DNA from 4 places in the Lysinibacillus sp. fkY74-1 genome. Region 4 is predicted to be linked to each of the others. Evidence: riboswitches for the same ligand, from Rfam matches in the RefSeq annotation. Region 4 holds a riboswitch; each other region holds the start of a gene.
The links. Region 4 has a riboswitch for S-adenosylmethionine ahead of ACE1MS_RS12815 (Na+/H+ antiporter NhaC family protein). Riboswitches for the same ligand answer to the same signal wherever they lie in the genome.
Positions count from the first base shown of each region.

Region 1: another riboswitch for S-adenosylmethionine. It lies ahead of metA (homoserine O-acetyltransferase MetA); the one in region 4 lies ahead of ACE1MS_RS12815 (Na+/H+ antiporter NhaC family protein).
Region 2: another riboswitch for S-adenosylmethionine. It lies ahead of ACE1MS_RS07840 (YezD family protein); the one in region 4 lies ahead of ACE1MS_RS12815 (Na+/H+ antiporter NhaC family protein).
Region 3: another riboswitch for S-adenosylmethionine. It lies ahead of ACE1MS_RS18105 (methionine ABC transporter ATP-binding protein); the one in region 4 lies ahead of ACE1MS_RS12815 (Na+/H+ antiporter NhaC family protein).

Region 1 is NZ_CP170173.1:2,482,086-2,486,820, forward strand. It holds gene ACE1MS_RS12040 (endospore germination permease) at 1-455, shown strand, start outside; gene metA (homoserine O-acetyltransferase MetA) at 511-1,446, opposite strand; SAM riboswitch class I at 1,545-1,654, opposite strand; gene ACE1MS_RS12050 (nucleotide excision repair endonuclease) at 1,857-2,228, shown strand; gene ACE1MS_RS12055 (hypothetical protein) at 2,274-2,657, opposite strand; gene ACE1MS_RS12060 (TrmB family transcriptional regulator) at 2,679-3,461, opposite strand; gene ACE1MS_RS12065 (TSUP family transporter) at 3,589-4,359, shown strand; gene panF (sodium/pantothenate symporter) at 4,405-4,735, opposite strand, start outside.
Region 2 is NZ_CP170173.1:1,663,693-1,668,427, reverse strand. It holds gene ACE1MS_RS07860 (formate--tetrahydrofolate ligase) at 100-1,779, opposite strand; gene ACE1MS_RS07855 (cold-shock protein) at 1,993-2,193, shown strand; gene ACE1MS_RS07850 (VOC family protein) at 2,298-3,083, opposite strand; gene ACE1MS_RS07845 (flavin reductase family protein) at 3,242-3,727, shown strand; gene ACE1MS_RS07840 (YezD family protein) at 3,811-3,966, opposite strand; SAM riboswitch class I at 4,036-4,131, opposite strand; gene ACE1MS_RS07835 (DUF418 domain-containing protein) at 4,299-4,735, opposite strand, start outside.
Region 3 is NZ_CP170173.1:3,663,314-3,668,048, forward strand. It holds gene ACE1MS_RS18100 (methionine ABC transporter permease) at 1-193, opposite strand, end outside; gene ACE1MS_RS18105 (methionine ABC transporter ATP-binding protein) at 183-1,211, opposite strand; SAM riboswitch class I at 1,295-1,398, opposite strand; gene ACE1MS_RS18110 (thioredoxin family protein) at 1,455-1,766, opposite strand; gene ACE1MS_RS18115 (hypothetical protein) at 1,782-2,123, opposite strand; gene gcvH (glycine cleavage system protein GcvH) at 2,215-2,595, opposite strand; gene ACE1MS_RS18125 (arsenate reductase family protein) at 2,677-3,033, opposite strand; gene ACE1MS_RS18130 (acyl-CoA dehydrogenase family protein) at 3,220-4,735, opposite strand, start outside.
Region 4 is NZ_CP170173.1:2,611,209-2,615,943, reverse strand. It holds partial or broken gene ACE1MS_RS12825 (class I SAM-dependent methyltransferase) at 1-43, opposite strand, end outside; gene ACE1MS_RS12820 (hypothetical protein) at 1,600-1,839, shown strand; SAM riboswitch class I at 1,957-2,060, shown strand; gene ACE1MS_RS12815 (Na+/H+ antiporter NhaC family protein) at 2,165-3,445, shown strand; gene ACE1MS_RS12810 (VanZ family protein) at 3,661-4,735, opposite strand, start outside.

The DNA of each region.
Region 1 (4,735 bases), 130 kb from region 4:
ATTCCAACCAAGATAATCAGATGAAACCTAATAATAGCGATGCCAATCAAGAAAATCAGACTCACCATGCTGCTACAGATTCCAACCAGGATAATCAGATGAAACCTAATAATAGGGATGCCAATCAAAATAATCCAACTAACAATGCTACTACTGATTCCAACCAGGATAATCAGATAAAACCTAATAATAGGGATGCCAATCAAAATAATCAGACTCACCATGCTACTACTGATTCCAACCAGGATAATCACAGTAAACCTGACAAAATGGATGCCAATCAAGATAATTCAACTAACGATGCTGCTACAGATTCCAACCAAGATAATCAGATGAAACCTAATAATATGGATGCCAATCAAGATAATCCAACTAACGATGCTGCTACAGATTCCAATCAGAACGATCAGGCTAAACCAGATATTACGGTTTCTGACAAGAAGAATTTAGAATAACAAAGTCTAATTCCTTCAGCTACTTAGCGAAGAAATTAGACTTTTTCATTGTTATTTAAATATGATATTCAATTTCGTCCACAAAGTCCCATTCATATGGTGTCTCTTGGTATACATAGTAGTTCAACCAGTTGGAGAACAATAAATGTGTATGGGCACGCCATGTATTCATCGGTTCCTTTTCTGGATCATCATTTGGGAAGTAGTTTACTGGAACGTTGATATCAATGCCCTTGGCAACATCGCGACTGTATTCATCAGCCAGTGTTGTCGCATCATATTCTAAATGACCTGTAATCATAATGTTTTTATTATCTTTAGATTGCACGATAAACACACCTGCATCCTCTGAATAGGATAATAAGCGTAAGTCTGGATGATTGCGAACCTCGTCAATCGAGACAGATGTATAGCGAGAATGAGGGGCTGTAAATAAATCACTAAAGCCTCGTACTAAATCCACTGTTAAATCAGTAATCACATGAGAATAAACGCCGGAGCATTTAGCAGAAAGCTCTATTTTTCCAATTCCATAATGATGATATAACGCAGCCTGTGCCCCCCAACATATATGTAGCACGGATGTCACATTCTTTTTAGACCAATCCATAATTTCAGCAATTTCCTGCCAATAGTTAACCTCTTCAAATGGCATTTTTTCTACAGGTGCCCCAGTAATAATCATACCATCATAACGTCGGTGACGAATTTGGTTAAACGTTGTGTAAAATAATTGTAAGTGAGATTTACTGACATTTTTAGATTCATGAGTAGCCGTGTTTAAAAAAGTAATATTGACCTGTAATGGTGTATTTCCTAGTAAACGTAATAATTGTAGCTCCGTTTTTTCTTTTTCGGGCATCAAATTTAAAATTAATATGTTTAATGGACGTATTTGCTGTGTTCTCGCACGATCCTCTTCCATCACGAAGATTTTCTCCTCACGTAAATGCTCCCCAGCAGGTAAATTTTTCGGAATATTAATTGGCATCTAGCATTCCCCTCTCTTTTTTGCTCCTTTTTCTAAAAAAATTAAAAATCCTCCACATTCCATATGAGATAGAATGAGAAGGATTTTTTTCACGTTCACTCTTATCTCTCAAAGGAAAAACCTTTGCTGGAATTAGCACCTTTCTAACATTTGTTAGAGGTTGCTGAAGCGTCATCGGGCCAAATCCCTCTGCTTCTCTTGATAAGATTATTTAATTATTTTGAATTGTAACATGGACTAGTTAGAATATCAATAATTCATAGAATATTTTGTTATTCCCATGCATGTTCTACATTCATTTGATAAACACTAAGCTTGCTGTATATGGTTATTCTACATGAAATTTTATGGTAAACATGCCGCTATTATGTTACCATATATCTTTAGTAATAGAGAGGAACGTGAATACTTTGATTAATATTGAATTTCCAAAACCAGATGTAGTTATTCGCCAACGCGAACAAGATGTAAAACCAGGTGATGTCCCAATTACACCATACTTTGGTTTCATCGACTTCCACAAAATCACACGTGATAAAGGCGGCATTTTCTTATTTTATAATGAAAAGAATGAGTTATTATTTGTCGGCAAAGCACGTAAAATTCGCCAACGCATAAAAAAACATTTTGAAGACAATGTATCTCCGATGAAAAACTATCGTGACGAGGTCTTCAAAATTGAAGTCTATGAAGTAGAAGATCCTATGGAACGTGAAATTTATGAAACGTATGCGATTAATACGTTCCGCTCCAAATACAATGTAGATAAAGTATTTTATTAATATCAATAAAAACCGAAATCTCTTTTTAGGGATTTCGGTTTTTTATTACAGCATGGTAATACGATCTATCGGCATGCTTTTGCCGTTAATATACAGTTCGATAATAGTCACCTCCGCGCTTTTGTTGATGGCATAGACATAGGGTAGAGCTTCTTTCTTTTGCTCGCTTCCTTCCTTGAAATGAATGACTAACCTATTTTCATTAGCTGCTACACTTGCTAGCACATTTCCTTTTGAAAACATGACAAGATAGTACGTCACGTCATCTTCATACAATAACTGAATTCTGTCTGTAGCTATAATATGTTGTTGGATATGGTCAGGAATAATTGTTAGCTCCTGAATCTTAGGAAAAACTGGCAGCGGTGCAGAATCACATCCACCCATCATTAATAAATAAAGTAATACTGGCAACATCCATTTTTTCAAGATGCTCCCCTTCCCTTATAACTACTCTAAGAAAAATGCTTTACGTTCTTTAGCAATCCAGTCCTCCAGTTCATTATCATCGCGTTTTACTAGTCTATTGATAAGAACATCATGCCAAATATAATCCTCTAGTAAATAAATATGCACAGGGTCATTCGTTATAAATGCGGTTTCTTGGTTGGATGGCGAGTGACCATAAATCATTTCTTGACCATCAACCGATAAAATAAACCAATGAGGTGTAGAAGTCTTTCTCGTATAGTGTGTGGCTCTGTGCATGTCTATAGATGCTAGATGTTCCTCGACATATAAAGTGATGCCATGCACCTCCACATGCTGAGATACCTCTTCAATATCCTCACGTAAGGTATCGTACATATCTTCCCACATCGATAGGATGACTTTTGTCTCTGCTTTCTTTAATAAGGTTTGACAATAATTAACGATCGTCTGCTTCCCTTTTAGCATTAATACTTTAGATTCCGCTTCCTGTTCTTTCATTTCTAGTTTTTCTAACTGATCACTAATCGATGTAAAATTTGATTGCCAGCGCTGTTGAATTTGCTGCAAAAACATCTCGACAGGAATAGAAGAATACGTCGTTTGATCCGCCGTTTCCTCTTTCAGTACGAATCCCTTTTCAACAAGACCATTTAATATGTCATAGATTCTAGCTCTTGGAATCCCAGAGTTTTTGCTAACTTGATAGGCACTGACATGACTATTTTGTACGAGTGCTGTATAGGCCTTTGCCTCATATTCTGTCAATCCCAGTTCTTTTAATTGGGCGATTAATTCATCCATATCATCCCTCCATATTTTTATTATAGGCTACTGTTGTGAACATTTGCCAATGAAAAAGTTAGGCTTTACAGCTTTAAATAAATTAGTTACTATTTCAGTAGTAACTAATTAAAATGAGGTGTAAGACATGGTTTTTGATGTGGATGTACATATTCTAATACTTTTAATTTCGTTTGGATTTCTGGCGGCATTTATCGATTCAGTCGTTGGAGGTGGCGGTTTAATTTCCTTACCAGCTCTATTGTTTGTTGGCCTAAATCCAGCCGCCGCTGTGGCAACCAATAAGTTAGCAGGCGCAATGGGCTCACTTACTTCGACCATTTCCTTTTACCGTTCTGGTCAGCTTGAAATTCGATCTGTGCTGAAATATTTCCCTCTCGCCTTCATTGGATCATTATGTGGTGCATGGACTGTTCATTTAATTAACCCAGCTCTACTAAAACCATTAATGCTTATCATGCTGGCAGCTGTTGGGATTTATACAATCTTTAAAAAAGATTGGGGCGCTGTCTCAACGGTAAAAAATCTGTCGAAAACCCACTTATTTTTATTTATGATGCTATTATTTGCTATTGGATTTTATGATGGGTTTCTTGGCCCAGGAACGGGCTCATTTTTAATCTTTAGCTTCTTGCTTGTTGGCTTTGATTTTTTAAAGGCGGCAGGAAATGCGAAATTTTTAAATCTAGCAAGTAATGTGGCAGGTGTTTGTATGTTTGCTTACCTAGGTCAAATCCATTATGTATATGGTTTAGTCATGGGGGTTGCTCAAATTGGAGGGGCTATGCTTGGCTCTCGTATGGCCATTCAAAAAGGAAGCAGCTTTGTCCGGACGCTTTTTATTATTGTGACAATGACACTCCTTGCAAAAAATGCCTACGATTATATGATTCATTAATAAAAAAACAACGCCACAGTCCAAAATTTGCGGCGTTGTTTTACATTATATGAGGAAGTGCTCGTCCTTAAATTTATGACTAGTAGCAAGACTTACGATTACAAAAATAATAAGGGAAGCTACAATTGGAATCGTAACGGTATGCATACCGAAGGCCGTAGGATAGAACCGGTCGATGAAAATATATAAAGCCATACCTGAAATCATGGACGCAATGGCGCCATATTTGTTTGCTTTCCTCCAGTATAATCCGAGAACTACCGTCCAAATAAAGACTGCCTCAAGCCCACCAAATGCAAATAAATTTAACCACACTAATAAATCAGGTGGATGGAGTGCAAAGACGATCACTGCTAAGCCAATCACAGTCGTTACA
Region 2 (4,735 bases), 950 kb from region 4:
TGGGAGAAATAGTAGTGAAATAAAAAATGTTTAGGCTCCTATCAGCCAACCAATAAAAAAAGCTGCCCCTATTTTAAAGGGCAGCCTTTCAACATTTTATTAGAACAATCCTACCGCATGTCCGTCATTGTCGACATTCATGCGTAACGCAGCAGGAGCTTTTGGTAAGCCCGGCATTGTCATAATATCGCCTGTCAGGCAAACTAGGAAACCTGCACCTAGCTTCGGTATCACCTCACGAATTGTCACTGTAAAGCCTTCAGGACGTCCAAGTAAACTTGGTTGATCGGATAAAGAGTATTGCGTTTTCGCCATGCAAATCGGCAAAGAATCCCAGCCAAATTTTTCGATTTGAGCCATTTGTTTTTTAGCTTGGTCAGTGAATTGGACATCTTTCCCACCATATACCTTTTGTACAATAGTGCGTACTTTTTCTTCAATGGATTCTGTTACATCATATAATGGTGAGAAGTTGTTTTCTTCTTCCAACACAGCTAGTACTTGTTCAGCTAAGGCTACTCCACCTTTACCGCCCTCTTCCCAGACATTTGTTCGGGCAATACGTACATGGTTTTCTTGGCACCAGTTTAGAACTGCTTCCAGCTCTGCCTCTGTGTCTGTAATGAAACGATTTAATGCAATAATCGGTTCAACACCAAATGTACGTACCGTGTCGACGTGTTTAGCTAAATTTTCAATCCCTTGGAGCAGTGCTTCCACATTTTCACCGACAAGTGATGTTTTTGGAACACCACCGTGCATTTTTAATGCACGAATCGTTGCTACAATCACAACGGCACTTGGCTTAAAGCCTGCTTTACGTGCTTTAATATTCATGAACTTTTCAGCACCTAAATCAGAGCCGAAGCCCGCTTCCGTCACCACAATATCCGCTAGTTTACGAGCAGTTTGTGTCGCCATAATGGAGTTACAGCCGTGGGCAATATTTGCAAATGGACCACCGTGTATAATTGCTGGTGTCCCTTCCAATGTTTGTACTAAGTTTGGCTTAAAGGCATCCTTTAATAATAATGTTAAGGCACCCTCTACCTGTAAATCACGCACAAAGACAGGCTCACGCTCAAAGGTATAGCCAATCACGATGCTAGCGATGCGTTCGCGCAAATCCTCAATACTTGTTGCTAAACAGAACACTGCCATAATTTCCGAGGCAACCGTAATATCAAAGCCATCTTCACGCGGCATGCCCTGAACAGGTCCACCTAATCCCACAATCACTTTACGTAATGAGCGATCATTCAAATCCATCACACGTTTCCAAATAATACGTCGTGGATCAATGTTTAAGACATTCCCTTGGTGGATATGATTATCAATAAATGCAGATAAAGCATTGTTGGCTGTTGTTATCGCATGAAGATCACCAGTGAAGTGTAAGTTAATATCCTCCATTGGTACAACCTGTGCGTAGCCCCCACCAGTTGCGCCACCTTTTACGCCCATTACTGGACCAAGCGAAGGTTCACGTAACGCTACCATCACTTTCTTATTTAATTGATGAAGGGCATCAGCTAGTCCTACAGTCACAGTTGACTTTCCTTCACCTGCTGGGGTTGGACTAATAGCTGACACTAACACAACCTTTGCGTCCTCACCTTGAGCTGTAATTTTTAATGGGTCAATCTTTGCTTTGTAGCGGCCATACTGCTCAAGTGCATCCTCTGGAATACCTGCAGCATGGGCAATTTCCGTAATAGGTTTGATTACTGCTTGACTCGCGATTTCTAAATCTGTTAATGGTTGATTTTTCGTTGTCATTTGGCATCCTACTTTCTATGTTGTTCATTTCCATTATAGTCTTAATTGTGAAAAAAAAGAAAGCCAGATATGCTCGCATTCCGACAATCAATTGACATTTTTGTTCAATTCATGTATGTTCTAAGAGAAAATGCTATTTTTTCACATTTTCTCATTGATAGCACGATTTCTTTAACTTTATTTTACTTTCAAGCGCATTGGAGGCGAATGCTTATGCAACAGGGGATCGTAAAGTGGTTCAATAATGAAAAGGGCTATGGCTTTATTGAATGTGATGATGGAGAAGATGTATTTGTACATTTTACGGGCATCCAGGAGGAAGGCTTCCGTACACTTGAAGAAGGTCAAAAGGTTTCATTTGATGTTGTGGAAGGCAATCGCGGCCCGCAAGCATCAAATGTTGTAAAATTATAAGCTAGGAAACTGAAGGTGGATGAAATATTTAAAAATAGTTCAATCCGCTTTTTGACATGTTTACACATAAAAATCCACTTCAACGATTGAAGTGGATTTTTAATTTATCTATTAATCCAATAAAAAGCACCTGGACAAACTAATGTTTCCTTGGTTCTGTGTGGATCGTTCAATGTTACACCGATAGGCCCTTCTTTTAAATGCCCGAGCGTCATGCTAGATGCTGCCGCTTCCTCATAAAAATCCAAGCGCATATTCGGTAGCTGTAGAGACACAAACTGCTCATGCTGCACAAACTTGGGTAGCTGTAATACCTTCTGCCAAAGCTGCACCGTCTTCTCCACATCCCTGACATAAAACTGAATCGATTCCATGGTAATAGCTTGCGTTTCATCAATCGCGCCACTAGCTTTTAATTGAGCAAGACGTTTCTCATCTTCATCTGCCCATTCAATTAAGAATGGGAAATCCAATGCAAGGTCAGCCCTGCCAAAATGCAATAGCTTCCATTCGATTATCGTGCCATCTGGTCTTGTTCGACTACAAGCATCGGGACCATATACATCAAAGCCCAATGCACGCAATCGTTGACCCTCTTCTTCAATATTTTGGGTGCGCAAGGCAATTCGTGAAAATCCTTGGCGCTCATGATTACGTTTAAACGTATAATGTAGGGAATATGGGTACTGGGCCGCTTGCTCAAATAAATCACGATCATAAATAGCGATTTGTTCAATATAGCTTAAGCCAAAGTAGCTTAGCGTATTGTAAGTCCCCCACATCGTGTGTTGACCACCGTTCACTGTATGGACATTTCGTTTATTGAAGAAAACCTTTATATTTTCCGGAGATTCTACTTGATGTACCAGATGATCAAAATATAAAGTCATGGCAATTCCCCTTTCTTTCCCCCATTAGCTTTACCTAGATGTGTAATTGATTTAATATTTACTTAAGAAAAGGAGTTACTAGCTGGTATGAAAAAAAGTGCAATTTCCCTACTAACTCCGTTAACTAATTTATTACTCACTATAAAGAGGTGATTTGAATGACAGATCATGTAGCTGCTTTTAAATTGGCATTAGGTAACTATCCTACAGGTGTAACGGTTGTTACAGCATGTCATGAAACGAATCCAATTGGCTTAACCGTCAATTCTTTTGCATCTGTTTCCATTGACCCACTACTTATTTTATGGTCACTGGATAAAAAATCTCAGCTCCATCCTTATTTTATGGGTGCTGGAAAATTCGCTGTTAATATTTTAGCGAGTGATCAAGAGCATTTATGTACATTATTTGCAAGTAAAGTCCCAGATCGCTTTGCTCAGGCAAAATGGTCTACTTCATCATTTGGGCTACCGATTTTACATGATACAGCAGCTATTTTACAATGTAAATCATTTCAACAGATAGATGCTGGCGATCATACTATTTTTATTGGGCAAGTACTAGATATTACAAATTCTCAAAAGGAACCGCTTCTCTACCATCGCCGTCATATCGGTCAGATTCCAAAAAGCTTTTATAGCTAATTCTCATAAAAAAAGGGCCACTTGTAAGCAACGGAAACCATGCTTATTGGTGGCCTTTTCACATCGTTCATCTGAAATGATCTTTATTTCTTTTGTGGAAATCTCTGCTTTTCAAGCCTATTAATTTGAACAATTACACCATCCTGAATCGTAATATGCACTTCACCAAATTCAAGATTTTGAATGGCCTTTGCAATAGCCTCTAATTTCTTATCTTCTACCTTTGTCGACTGAGCCATACGATACACCCCTTCTTTCTGATTCTTGTTGTACAAAAGAGGCCAATGCATCAAGCTAATTGATAGCCCCTCCTATCTCTCAGATACATCTGTTGGATTTGGCACCTATTTTTTCGGTTGCCGAGGCTTCATTGGGCCAGGTCCCTCCACCTCTCTCGATAAGAGTACTGCGTTTCTTGAAAATAATTCTATAATTCTGTTATACGATTGTCAATATAAAATATTAGAAAACCTAGCTGAATACTTTGTAATGTGTATTTTAGATTAGAAAACTGCCTATACCTAAAGTATTTTATGCCTAATCAGTAAGAAATAGATGGCTATCTACTAATTTATTTCGAACTCCATTTCCTCATCAAGGATTCAAGTGGACCGCGATGATGTTTAGCTCTCCACCAAACAGAAGTAAACACACATCCTAAAAAGTAACAGCAGGCATACAGCATGGAAAAAGCAAGCGTTTGATTCTCCAGCTTTTGGCAAACAATTAGTATCCCAATCCCTATAAAAACATGGCCAACATAATGGGTTAAAGACATTTGCCCGGTTAAGATGAAAGCTTCAATGACTTTATTTTTACATGTCTCTACAAGATAGATGGAGCCTACAATGAGGACTATAGCCGAAGCCGAATTAGATAGGACATACATCATATTTGGTGGAATCGGTCCCGTATCAAATAAATACAATGCACTCTCTACATCTAATAAATGGATGGTTGTTGTTATCTTAATAAATAATGTTGAAAAAGTCTCAGTCATTATGACTA
Region 3 (4,735 bases), 1.1 Mb from region 4:
CGAGTGACCCTGTTAAAAAACTAACAATTTTATTAGCCCATAACTGATTCGGACTAGTTAAAAACAGAACAATCCCAATGGCTAACCCTAGAATAAATGTAATAACTGTTGAAATGGCCGTCATATATAATGTTTCATATGTAGCCTGCCACATGCTATCCCAGTCTACATTCGGAAAGAGATTAGTTAGCATCTGCAATCACCTCCGTTTGCACTTCCACTGTATTTAAATAGCTTAAGGCTTCAGTCACGTTTGCTTTCGGCCCATCAATTTGCACAATGAAAGTACCATATGCACCATTTTTGGTTTGCGAAATATTCCCATGTACAATGCTTACTTCCACATCGAATTGCTTCACTAGATGTGAAATAACTGGCTGTTCTGTTTTTTCACCAACAAAAATCAATTTGACAAGTTGTCCAGTTGGATAATTTGCTTTGATTTGTTCTACTGTATCCTGTGTTTCCTTTGTATTGGTAATTTGTGCTACAAATTTCTTAGTAATGGCAGCCTGAGGAGCCTGGAAAACTTGCAATACTTCTCCACGCTCTACAATTTCGCCTGCCTCCATCACTGCTACACGATGACAAATCTTGCGGATGACATGCATTTCATGAGTAATGAGGACAATCGTTAACCCTAAACGTTCATTAATATCCACCAGTAAATCAAGAATGGCATCTGTTGTCTCAGGGTCTAGAGCAGATGTAGCCTCATCACATAGTAAAACCTCTGGATTATTGGCTAATGCTCGCGCAATCCCTACACGTTGCTTTTGTCCACCAGAGAGCTGTGATGGATATGCTTGATCACGACCTTCTAGGCCAACAAGTGCTATCAATTCCTTCACCCGTGCCTCACGTTGAGCTTTTGATACACCTGCGATTTCTAATGGGAAGGCAATGTTTTCTGCAACTGTTCGTGACCAAAGTAGGTTGAAATGTTGAAAAATCATACTAACCTTTTGTCTAGCTGCTCTAAGCTTTTGACCTTTAATCGATGAAAAAGCCTGATTGTTCACTGTTACTGTTCCTGTTGTTGGTTTCTCTAAACCATTAAGTAAACGAATCATCGTACTTTTACCAGCGCCACTATAGCCGATAATGCCAAAAATTTCACCCTTATTAATAGTCAGGTTAACATCTTTGACTGCCGTTAATTCGCCATTTGCTGTTTTGTATTTCTTCGTTATATTTTGAAGCTGTATCATAGCGAATACTCCTTTTCTTATATAAAAAAACCCCTCCACTTATAGACAAGTAGAAGGGGTCACGTATTATACGTTGAACCGTTCTCTCATCTTTCAAAGAAAAATCTTTGGGTGATTTGGCACCTTTTCACTATGTGATGGTTGCCGGGCTTCATAGGGCACTTCCCTCCGCCGCTCTTCATAAGAGTTCGATATATTTAATGTTTTAGTAATATATTTGTTACTTTACCACGCTAATAAAGTTCAGTCAATTGATTTTTTTAACAATTCGTACAAAAAAGGTACGGATTGAAAAGCATAAATCTTTTCTGTCACTTTGCCACCGTCACAAACAAGTAAGCACGGAACGCTTTCAATTTGATGCTCAAAAGCAATTTGCTCCAAAAAATTAATATTTGCTTTCCCTAGCTTTAGGTGAGGTAATAGTTGTTCTACAATTGACATCATTTTTGATGCCACTGCACAAGTACCGCACATCGGTGTATATAAATAAAACGCAGCTTTTTCTCCGGACTGTAATGCCGTTTCCCACTGCTCTTTCGACCATTCTTCCATTTAGTTCACGCAACCTTACAAAATATATTCATTATGGATTGAGAAATGCGCACGAAGTAAAATCATGGCTAACACTTTTCTAGGTGTCGTTTCTACTTCCTTATATGTTGGCATTGTCCGTAAATGCTCTGCTTCAGGATAATGTCTGTCCATTAATGCACGTAGCTTATCGCCTGAAGTATCGGCATCAAAAAAGGTAAATAGCTCATAGCCCTCATAGGGATCGATTAGCTCTTCTAATTGATGCACACCAATTGTTCCATTCGTACATAGTATTGTAACATTCTCGTTTAAAATTGGCTCAATTTGTAGCTTATCTGAGCGTCCTTCTACTATCAAGCATTTCCCATCGAACATTACGCCACCTCCATTTAGACATTCCCACTTATACGTTATTATATAATAAAAAACGCCGGTAGTTTCCGACGTTTTTTGATTATGGCTTGTCTTATTCTGCTGTCATCTCTTCGTATTGTTCAGCTGTCATAAGTTTATCAACTTCTGATGCATCAGCAGGCTCTACGACGATCATCCATGCTTTTTCATATGGTGATTCATTAACGAATTCTGGGCTATCTTCTAAATCTGCATTAACTTCAACTACAGTACCTGAGATTGGTGCATATAATTCAGAAACAGTTTTTACTGATTCTACGCTACCGAATGGATCATCCGTTTTGATTTCATCGCCAACTTGTGGAAGCTCAACGAAAACGATATCTCCTAATTCAGATTGTGCGAAGTGCGTAATACCAATACGTACTTTTCCATCTTCTACTTTAACCCATTCATGCTCTTCAGAGTAACGTAAGTCTTTCGGTGTGCTCATGCAAAAAACCCCTCCATAATTATGTAATATATTCACTTTCAGTGTGCCATACTTCTCCTATAAAAACAAGAATAAAAACGGCTATATCCAAGCTTGCTCAAAATCGGATTCTTTAAACCCTAAAGTTACTTTTTTTCCATCTGTTACGAGTGGACGTTTTATTAACATCCCATCCGAAGCAAGTAGCTCAAGCTGTTCTTCCTCAGTCATATCAGCTAGCTTGTCCTTCAAACCAAGGTCACGATATTTCATGCCTGAAGTATTAAAAAACTTCTTCAAAGGAAGACCACTGACTTGCCATAAAGCTGTTATTTCATCCTTTGTTGGCGGCTGCTCTACGATATGTACCTCTTCATAGGAAACGTCATGATCATTTAACCACTTTTGCGCTTTTTTACATGTTGTACATTTGGGATAATGGAAAAATTGAATCGTCATTAAAATGCTCCTTTGCTGTCTTTTTCTGTAGTATACCATCATAATCATCGAGAATGGTGGAACTTCGCTCATTTCCGTAAGTCTATCCATCCATTTTGTATTTTTATCCGTTACTTTGACAAATAATTTATTTGGCACAATAAAAAACTAGCTACCCACTTACGGATAGCTAGCATTTTCCTACGATTAAACGATATATTTTTCTGCTTCAATTAATTTCACAGATGCTTCACGTTTCTTCGTAATGAGGTTGTATGGATTATTACGTGTTAATTTACGTAATGCAGATAATGTCATACGTGCTGCATCACCATCTGCGGAAGCCAGAATTGTATCTTTTGCTTCTTTTTCGATTTCTGCAAATGCTTCTTGGCAGAAAATTTGAGTGTATAGCAATTTTTGATGTGCTTTTTCAACGCCATCACGAGCAATCGCTTTTTCTGTGCGTAATACAGCTGATTCCATTGCAAATAATTGATTAGCGATATTAGCAATATTCACTAATACTTCTTGCTCTTGGTCAAGCTTCGCACCAAAGCGTTGTGCGGCTAAGCCTGCAGCTAATACAGCAATCTTCTTGGCATTTTTCACTAAGTATTTTTCCTGAGCTAGTGGCTCAGTGCCAATATCCTCTGGCATTAGCATTAGAAGCTCTTGCTGTAAATTTTGCGCAACCTGTAATAATGGCAGCTCACCTTTTAGTGCCTTTTTCATAAATGTACCTGGTACAATCATGCGATTAATTTCATTTGTACCTTCAAAAATTCGATTAATACGAGAATCACGGTATATACGCTCTACCTCATATTCAGCCATAAAGCCATAACCGCCGTGTAATTGTACAGCTTCATCTGCAATATAATCTAATGTTTCTGATCCAAATACTTTAGCAATGGAGCATTCAATCGCATATTCAGCGATAGCACCTGCAATCACTTTTCCTTCCTTTTGCTCCTCTGGGCTTAGCTGGCTTAAACGGTCTTCAAATAAACCCACAGTACGATAGTTTAATGACTCTGATGCATACAAATGAGAAGCCATTGTTGATAATTTTTCTTTTGTTAGGTTGAAGTCAGATAGCTTTGTTTTAAATTGCTGACGTTGGTTTGTATATTGTACCGCTAGCTCAAATGCGCGTTTTGATCCACCAATTGTTCCAACCCCTAGTTTATAGCGACCGATATTTAATATATTGAAGGCAATGACATGCCCACGACCAATTTCACCTAATAAATTTTCTACTGGCACTTCTGCATCTTCTAACACAAGTGTACGGGTAGATGAAGACTTAATCCCCATTTTCTTCTCCTCAGGACCGACTGAAACACCATTGAATGTACGTTCCACAATAAAGGCAGAGAACTTATCACCATCAATTTTAGCATAAACAACAAATACATCTGCAAAGCCCGCATTTGTAATCCATTGCTTTTCACCATTTAAAATATAATGTGTGCCTGCATCGTTTAGTTTCGCAGTTGTTTTTGCCCCTAAAGCATCCGAGCCTGAACCTGGCTCTGTTAAAGCATAAGCAGCAATTAATTCACCCGAGGCAAGCTTAGGTAAATATTTTTTCTTCTGATTCTCGCCACCGAATAGCACGATTGGTAATGAGCCAATCCCTACATGTGCACCATGAGTAATGGAGAAACCACCTGCTACAGACATTTTTTCTGCAATTAATGCTGAAGAAACTTTATCT
Region 4 (4,735 bases):
GACTAAAAAATGTTTTTTTATACTGAAAGCCTTGTTTCAAAAGAGTCACTTTTCTCGTAATTGTGAGTCTTAATTGGCACCCACTTCATTCTGCAAAGTCGTCGGATGAAGTTGATTCATGTAAAAGAAAAGATTCTCAGCAAGGAGCAATCCCGAGGAAGTGGAAATGCACCGTAGACTTCTGGTGAATGATATATGTGCTACAACTGCAAATGGGAAATTTCATACCTCTTTTTACAGCAACCATCTCCATTCAAAGACACTGGAAAAGGCAGCTATACAATGTCAAAAGGGAGGTATAACTTTCCGTTATTACTAGGTGGGGCAGCGGGATTTTGCTATTCAAGTAAAAGCTTAAAATATTTTTAAATTTTATGTAACTTATCGCAACGTCAACCGTCTACCTTACTAGTAGAATACAAAAACTAAAGCAAGCTAGTAACATTCACTTTTCACAAAAAGGCCAGGATTCACTTATTCCGTGATTTCCTGGTCTTTTTGTGCAGACAATCCTATTTTATACGAAAAAATAGGACAAATAGTGAAACTTTTTAGCTGTTTTTTCGTATTCATAATTGAATCTAAAGCTAAGCAATATTATTAGTAAGATTCACTTTCACTTAAAAGGCTAGAACTTACATAATTATGTAGGCATCTAGTCTTTTTTGTTGGCTTTCTACTTTTATGAAAATCATGAACTTTAGAAAATTACATAGCAATGAGTAAATCCTATGCTCGAAAAAACAAGAATTCCCCCAAAAATTAGATTGGAAAATATTTTAACTTGTTCAACGCCTTAACTTAGCGTAGTATTAATACGAATCAAAACTAAGTAAATTAGTAAGATTCACTTTCACAATAAAACCAGGCGCTCTTCTATGAGGAGCATCTGGTTTTTGTTTTTATCTGAGATTTCAAGAACATTAATTTATGAGGCAAGCTATCCTTATCTTACAAACGTAGCCATACTTCCAACAAGTTATTTTTTGTTAATCGAATGTCATTAGTTGTGAAAAAGAGGCGAGAGCTGAAATTCCCATGGCCCGTTTTGCCATAAAGGGATAGATTTTTTGAGCGAACCGAATTTTACAAATGATTGTTTAAATGGGTATTGTTGGATTTTTTAAAATTATAAATCAATTTTTAAATGGTAATAGTTGTCACTATAGAGGTTAGACAAAGGATGCATCAATCGAAAAAATTAATCGGTCTTTTAGTCATTGTATATGTTTGTACATTGTTAGTTTTACCCTCTACAGATGGATTCGTTTCGGAATAATTGATGGAGGTTCTATTATAATTAGCTTTATTTCCTTATTCTTCTTCGGGTAACCATAGCGATATTAAAGAAGATAAAGATGAACTGGATAAGCATATTGAAGCACACAATGCTAAAATTGGATAGTATGTTTTAATGATTTTAGCTTGTCTAATTTTTTTTGCTTCAGAGGGTGTCTCCAATTTAAATGACATGAAAAATTATCCTTTGTTCTTAGTCGTTGGGTTTACATTGGTCATATCACCTATCATAGAATTTATTTATTCAAAAAAAGTTAGATAACTGACAGTATTTGTTTAAGCAAAAAGGGAGGAATCGTTTTGTTAAAAACAGTACAAATTATTTTATCAACGATAGGCATCACGCTTTCCGTTTATGGACTTATTACATATGAATACCGCCTAAATTTCTTAATGATCCTTTTCCTAGGTTTATTTATGTTAACATTAGGAATTAAAGAGTTTGGGAGAGAGAAAATTATATGGTTGTTTTCTAGTTGGCGCATTTATATTTTCGGTATATGTGTCTATACAAAGCTTCATATTAATCTAAAAAGTTGAATTCTGGACCTTAAAGATAGTGCCAAGAAATTTTTTCTAATTAAAAACATGTTGCAATTATGGATGTTTTATTTTAGTATTTTAATATTGTGTCAAAAATATAATATAATATTTTTCTTCTTATCAAGAGAGATGGAGGGACTGGCCCGATGAAATCTCGGCAGCGGAACTATTAAGTTACTGTGCCAAATCCAGCAAGCAATGTCCTTGATAGATAAGAGGAGCGTTTTAACTATAAGGCCTCTTCTTGTTATTTCAAGATGAGGCCTTTTTTATGGTGAACAAACAAAAATAGGGCTGATTTTTAATTTTTGGGAGGTAAACAATGAGGAGAGAGAATCCATGGGCGCTAATCCCATTTGTTGTTTTTATAATTTTATTTATTGGTTCAGGGGTTATGACGGGTGATTTTTATGCCTTCCCTGTTATTGTAGCTATTAGCATTTCGGGAGCTGTGGCTCTAGCGATGAATCGAAAAGAATCGTTTTCACGGAAGGTTGATATTTTTTGCCAAGGTGCTGGAAATTTAAATGTCATGCTGATGGTTATTATTTTTCTATTAGCAGGGGCATTTTCAGAGGTAGCCAAGGGGATGGGGGCCGTAGATTCCACTGTTAACTTTGCATTATCAATTATTCCGCAAAACTTGCTTGTTGTAGGTTTATTCATCATTGCCTGTTTTATCTCTCTATCCATGGGTACGTCAGTGGGGACAATTGTTGCACTGGCGCCCATAGGAGTTGGGATAAGCGATCAGACTGAGCTATCTATTGCTTTAGTGATAGCAGCGGTTATAGGCGGTTCAATGTTTGGTGATAATTTATCTTTTATTTCAGATACTACTATTACTGCCGTTCGTTCACAAGGAGCGCAAATGAAGGACAAATTTAAGGTCAATTTTTGGATTGTATTGCCGGCAGCTATGGTTACGAGCATTATTTTAGGGTTTATGACATCCGGTGGAACAGCTCAAGTAGAGCATTTAAGCTATAATTGGGTAAAAATTGTTCCCTATGTTTTAGTGATTATTTTAGCGTTATCGGGAATGAATGTTTTCCTCGTTCTTGCATTAGGGATTGTCCTCGCCGGTGCAGTTGGCTTAGCAGATGGCAGCTATCACCTAATGAGCCTTATACAAAAAATTGGCGAAGGAATGGAAGGTATGTTTGAAATCGCCTTTCTAGCTATATTAATAGCTGGAATGGTGGAGGTTATTAAATTTAATGGAGGAATTGACTTTTTGCTCCGCCTTGTAACACGCAGGATTAAATCGCAGAAGGGCGCTGAATTAGGTATAGCTGGTCTTGTGGGCCTAACTAATTTATCTACGGCCAATAATACAATTGCTATTTTAATTGCTGGGCCGCTTGCCAAAAATATTGCTGATCAGTATGAGATTGAGCCGAAAAAATCCGCAAGTATTTTAGATATTTTCTCCTGTACGGTTCAAGGTCTTCTCCCATACGGAGCTCAATTCCTAGTAGCCGCAAGCGTTGCCAAAATATCGCCAGTGAGTATCTTACCATACTCGTTCTATCCTATTCTTATTGGTATTTGTGGTATGATAGCTATTCTCATTGGGTACCCGAAAGAAAAGAAGGCCTAAACTTTTCTTTCAGACTGTAGACAAAAGTCATCGAGAAGTTCACTCTCGATGACTTTTGTCATTTTTAATATTTGGGTAATATACTACCAAACCTAACATGCTCCACTCTTAGGAAGCAGTCTATTTTCTAGGGGATAATTCATTCAAATACGGAGCCCATTACAATGGAAAGCCCGGTTGTCCGTTAATTGGAGCCAAATGTTCGGAATGAGCTATTACTTTCTTGCCTGAATTAAAGTAAACCAATCGTTGCCGTTGAACTTTCCTGCAACATTGTATATGGGCTGATAGAAACCTTTTGTATCATACATATACGAAAGCTCAATTGAATCAATCTCTATATGGTCTCCTTTTTTTATAATAAGGTCTTCCTCCTGAACGAGCGCATTATACTTTATTTGAGGAAAATCGCCTTCCTTGATCCGTTCATATACCTCTGTAGGGGATAGTATGTTTACCTCCCGTATAAATTGATTTTCATGAAGGCTGTAGGTTAATGAATACACGTGACCATCCGGTTTAAGACCAAGACTAACATCCCCAGTCCAGTAATCTTTATGTACATCGGTGCGATCTGGTAATGTCCATTCAAATTCACCATTCTCCTGTACAGCAAATTCTGCATCTTGAGGTAGTAAAGCAAGTTCATCCATCAATGATTTCGCCTTATCTTCTTGCCCTACAGCTGAAGTTTGCTCTGGGGTATAATTATTTTCGGTTAACCACCATTGGCCCTCGGAATCATTTGTAATCAATGTATAGGGGACCTCATTTTTATCTTCCAATAAAGTCTCGTCATTGTCCTGGTTATTAGATGTACTCACCTCTAATAATCCTAATTTCTGTTGTAACAGGTCTTTTACGTCATCATTTTTAACGTTTTTCTTAAAGACAGGAGCAACAATTGATGCTGCGCTTAATTCCAATGAAGTGGATACATGAACATCTGACATTTTTGATTTTGTATAAGCGTTTATTGCTAAATGACCAAACTCTTGTTGGGCGTAGACAATGCTCATAACGATAAAAATTAAGCCCATCAATAGGGGGATAGCAAGGTTTCCAATCAGACTTTTCACCTTGACCTTTTTGTGATTGGAAATAGAAACTGCAAGTTTGTATAATTGATAGCCAATAATACCCCCAAGTGAGTTATTGATTAAATCATCAAGCTCAAAAATCCCTGCTCCTGAAAGTGTTTGATATGTTTCAATAGAGGCTGTTGCCCCCACAACTACTAGAAGTAGCCACTTAAACTCTTTACATTTAGCCATAAGTAAAGGCAAGAAC